Regions from separate parts of the Terrabacter sp. LjRoot27 genome, predicted to be linked through region 1. Evidence: predicted binding sites of a transcription regulator. Region 1 holds the regulator's gene; the other holds the start of a gene.
The links. Region 1 encodes LexA, which represses DNA repair genes until DNA is damaged. Its sites were predicted from a motif close to TCGAACANNTGTTCGA; they were not measured.

Region 1 (2,384 bases):
CAGCTCGGCGGCGATCTCCAGCCGTTGCACCCGCGCCAGCACCTCACCGATCGAGGTGGCGTCGTCGCGCAGCGCGTCGGTGTCCACGTCGTAGCGCATCCCCTGCTCCCTTCCCGAGGCAGCAACGCTAGGCCGGGCCCGGGACGGCGGGAGCCCGTCATCCACAGGACCGCGGTCGAGCCCGGTCGCGCGGGCGACCTTGCGCCACAAGGACGGCGCCACGACCAGGGGTCGGGACAGCAGGACGCCGCACCCCCGGTCAGGGGTGCGGCGTCCGGGGCAGGAACGGCGGGGTCGAAGCGCCGCTACCGCCAGCCGCTGAAGGTGGAGCCAACGCGGCGGATCAGGAGGGCCGGGACCGGCGCAGCCGAGCACACGGCAGACGACACGGGACGGGCTCTGGACGGGCTGGACGGGCTGGACGGGTCAGCGACCCGGGACGACGAGCTGCTGGCCGCTGTGGATCGCTGTGGTGCTGAGGGCGTTGGCGATCTGGAGCTCGACGACGCCCTCGGCCGTGGTCAGCTCGGGCAGCTCGCGGGCGGCGATGCCCGACAGGGTCTGGCCGGACTGGACCGTGATCGTGCGTGGCTCGCCCGTGGCCGACGCGAGCTGGCCCGCCAGGCCGACCCCGAGGACGGAGACGACGCCCGCGACGAGGAGCGTGACGACGAGGCGGCCGAATCGCGTCAGGCGCATCGGCGGCCTCGCGGCACGGGCCGCACGCGCGGCCTCGGGCCCGGTGGGGACGAGGACGAGGCGAGGCCGGCCGGTCGACTGCGACCGCGCGGGCTCCTCGGTGTGCGGCTGACGAACGGCCTCGAGGACGATGGCGCTCATGGTGACCTCCCCTTGCTCCTGAACTGGCGAACACATGTTCGATAGAACGTCTGTACGAGTTGTAGCACGTATGTTCGACGAAGTCGAGACACGCATCGAACAGGTGTTTGGCAACTGTGTTCGAACTGCGTAGTCTTTCCTCACACCACAGACCTCACCAGCCACCACTGACACTGGCCCCACACCCAGCGTCACGACGCGGTCTGACGAGCCGACGAAGGGGACACCATGGGCGTGACCGAGCTTCCCGATCGCGAGACCGGCGACGGTCTCACCGTCCGCCAGCGGCGGGTGCTCGAGGTCATCCGCAACTCCGTCGACCGGCGCGGCTACCCGCCGAGCATGCGCGAGATCGGCGACGCCGTCGGCCTCGCCAGCCCCTCGAGCGTCTCGCACCAGCTCAACGCCCTCGTCGCCAAGGGCTACCTGCGCCGCGACCCGAACCGGCCGCGGGCCCTCGAGGTCGTCTCGCCCGACGCGAAGGCCGAGGAGCTCGGCTACCGCGGGGGCGACGCCACCGCGCCGCGTCCGCGCGGCGACCACTACGACACGGAGACCGACTCGGGCGATGCCCGCCCCGAGGCGTCGTACGTGCCGGTGCTCGGCCAGATCGCGGCCGGTGTGCCGATCACGGCCGAGGAGGTCGTCGAGGACGTCTTCCCGCTGCCCAAGCAGCTCGTCGGCGAGGGCGACCTCTTCCTCCTCAAGGTCAACGGCGACTCGATGGTCGAGGCCGCGATCTGCGACGGTGACTGGGTCGTCGTGCGCCAGCAGCAGCACGCCGAGAACGGCGACGTCGTGGCCGCGATGCTCGACAACGAGGCCACGGTCAAGACGTTCAAGCGCACCGACGGGCACGTGTGGCTCATGCCGCACAACCCCGACTTCTCGCCCATCGACGGCGACCACGCGACGATCCTCGGCAAGGTGACGGCGGTCCTGCGCCGGCTCTGACAGCGCCCGCTCCCCCACCGACGACGGATGCCGTCGGCGCCCTCCGCGCCGACGGCATCGTCGCGTCCCGGGAAGCGTATCGGGTGAGGCGGCGACAGACTCTGAGCCGTGAGCCCTGCGAAGGAGACCGCCATGGCACCTGGCCGCACCCGCGACGTCGTCCTCACCTACCGCTACCTGCGCGGCGCGATGATCGCGCTGCTGCTCTTGCTGCTGCTCTCGGTCGGCTACCAGTGGTGGTGGGAGACCGACCACTCGTGCTGGCTCGGCTCGATCAGCGCGTACTACTACACGCCGGCGCGGACCGTCTTCGTCGGCTCGCTCTGCGCGCTCGGGGCCAGCCTCATCGCCTACAAGGGCCATTCGCCCGAGGAGGACGTGCTGCTCAACTTCTCGGGCTTCATGGCGTTCGTCGTCGCCATGGTGCCGACGGTGCCGGACGGACGGTGCGGGCCGAACGCGTACACCCAGACCCCGACCGAGATCGCGGCGGCCGTGCGCAACAACATCTGGTCGCTCGTCGTCGTGGCGGTGCTCGCGGCCCTCGTGGCCGCCTGGCTCAAGCGGGGCGCGATGACGCGCGACCCGTC
Region 2 (2,384 bases), 750 kb from region 1:
GCCGGACGCGACGTGCAGGTGCACGAAGCTCTCGGTGCCGCCGGCCGTGCCGCTGCTGGTGCGGCTCCTGGTGATGGTGGTCATACCGGTCGTCACGCCCCGCTCGCCCGGCTCCTCGAGACCGGGGTGATCGACTGCGGCAGCGGGATCGTCGCGGGGACGCCGAGGAGGTCCTGGACGATCTCGAGGAACATCTCGGCCTGGCGCAGCAGGTCGTCGGACTCGCGTGCGCTGATGTGACCCCCGCGGTCGATGACCGACCGGTGCGCCGAGCAGGCGGCGAAGAAGGCAGCCCACTCCCCCAGCTCGGGGGCCACCCCGGGCAGCACCTGCCAGACGCTGCGCGGTCGCGAGCGGGGCGACGGCACGGTGCGGGCGGCGACGAGGGCCGCGGCGGCGCGCAGGGCCCCGAGGTGGGCGTCGCGGTAGCGCTCGGACGCGTCGCTCGTGCGGCACGCGCTCTCGAGGGTCGCCCGGCCCCGCTCGAGCAGGTCGAGCACGGCGACCGAGATGGGTGGGCGACGCAGGTCGTGGGCGGTGGTCATGGTGGTTCCTCTCCTCTCTCGTCTCATGGGCTCAGTCGGCGACCCGGACGAGCGACCAGCGGTCGCCGCGCGGGGACTCGTCGTGGGCGAGGTCGTAGACCCCGGGCGTGAACGACCACCCCGGACTCGCCTCGACGCGCCAGACGTGCTGCTCGCTCGCCGCGGCGACGAGCGTCTCGCCGGGACGCACCTGCGCCTCGTCGGCCTCGAGCGCGTCGTGCCACCAGGCCCGCCGCTCGCGCCACTGGGCGAGGACGCCACGCACGACGTAGAGACGACCGCGCCAGATGAACGCCTCGGGTGGCGCCTCGAGGGTCCCGTCCCCCGGCGACGCCGGCGATCCCGATGGCTCCGACACCGGGGACCCCGGGGCCCCGGTGGTTCCCGAGGCCCCGGGCGGCCGGGTCGACCTCGCGACCCGGCCATCGGACCGGCCCACGACGGACTGCTCCTGCTCCTGCTGCTCCCGCTCGCGCACTCTCACCTGCACGGCGTCACTGAACCTGCGCACCACGACACGTCTCCCTCGGACACGTCGAGGCCGGACATCACGACCCAGACCACCCGCGCCCCACACGAGCGGCCCGACACCAACCGACGACTTGAACTGACAACTGACTGACACTGACTGACCACTGACTGGCTCGAACACCGGCCCGGACCTCCTCCCCGGCACTCACCCGGAAGAACGAGATTCGAACACCTGTTCGATACTCGAAGCCTAACCCCTGCCGCCGACAGCCTGTCAAGACGGTCCGCGGGTCACCTCCACGCGATCCGGAACCGCTGCAGCCCGCCACGGCGCACGTGCCCGTTCCGTCACGGTCCGGACCGATCTGAGTACCCGGGCTCAGGTCGGTGTGCGTCCCCAGCGGCAGAGTGATGCCGCGGGCTCGGTCCGCGAACGGAGGGGCGCAGGGGTCCTGTCCGCTCACGGATCGGGCCCGTTCCGCTGCCCCCGTCCGGCCAGCCCAGCGCGCCCCGTTGCGTCGCCCACGGGAATACGGGAGCGTCAGGGACGTTGGACCTGGGCTCGGCCGACCGGCCTGGCCAGACCCGCACCGGCCCATCGTGACCGGCGCACGACCGAAGGGGTGTCGTGGGCGCCGAGCTCATCCCCATGGCCTTCACCACCGGGTGGGGCAGCGGCATCAACGCGTACGCCGTCGTGCTCGTCCTCGGGCTGGCCGACAAGATCTTCAACCTGAGCCAGATCCCGAACGCCCTGGCCCGCACCGACGTGCTCATCGGGGCAGGAGTCCTCTTCGTCGTCGAGATGCTCGCGGACAAGATCCCCTACGTCGACTCCGTCTGGGACTCCGTGCACACCGTCGTCAGGCCGGCGGTCGGCGCGACGATCGGCTACCTCATCGGCCACGACACGGCCAGCCTCGACGCCGCCGTCGGCGCGGCGACGGGCGGCGTCACGGCCCTCATCTCGCACGGGATCAAGGCCGGCCTGCGCGCGGCCGTCAACACCTCCCCCGAGCCCGCGAGCAACGTCCTCGTGAGCACCACCGAGGACGTCACGGTCACCGGCGTCACGGCCCTCGCCATCGCGCACCCGTGGCTGGCGGCGGCCATCGCCCTGGTCTTCCTCGTGCTCGGCGCCTTCCTCGTCTACAAGCTCGCCGGACGCATCCGTCGCTACAAGCGCCGCTACGACGCGTGGGGCGAACGCGTGGGCATCGCCGTCCCGTCCGACCGCCGAGCGCCCGACACCACGGCAGACCCGCGGCGCCCGTCGGCCGGGTCCACCGAGCCGCTCCCCCGGGGGGAACGCCACGAGTGGCAGGAGCAGCACGAGCGGTTCGAACGACCCTTCGACCAGGACTCCTG

Region 2: a site for LexA is predicted at 1,241-1,256, ahead of ACSQ2D_RS09900 (DUF6504 family protein). Genes of this name have one in related genera too.

What each region holds. Positions count from the first base shown of each region.
Region 1 is NZ_CAXUSS020000001.1:2,857,797-2,860,180, forward strand. It holds gene ACSQ2D_RS13290 (hypothetical protein) at 1-99, opposite strand, end outside; gene ACSQ2D_RS13295 (LysM peptidoglycan-binding domain-containing protein) at 427-840, opposite strand; gene lexA (transcriptional repressor LexA) at 1,069-1,794, shown strand; gene ACSQ2D_RS13305 (hypothetical protein) at 1,927-2,384, shown strand, end outside.
Region 2 is NZ_CAXUSS020000001.1:2,106,341-2,108,724, reverse strand. It holds gene ACSQ2D_RS09910 (DNA polymerase III subunit alpha) at 1-84, opposite strand, end outside; gene ACSQ2D_RS09905 (SAV_6107 family HEPN domain-containing protein) at 93-545, opposite strand; gene ACSQ2D_RS09900 (DUF6504 family protein) at 577-1,035, opposite strand; gene ACSQ2D_RS09895 (DUF4126 domain-containing protein) at 1,645-2,384, shown strand, end outside.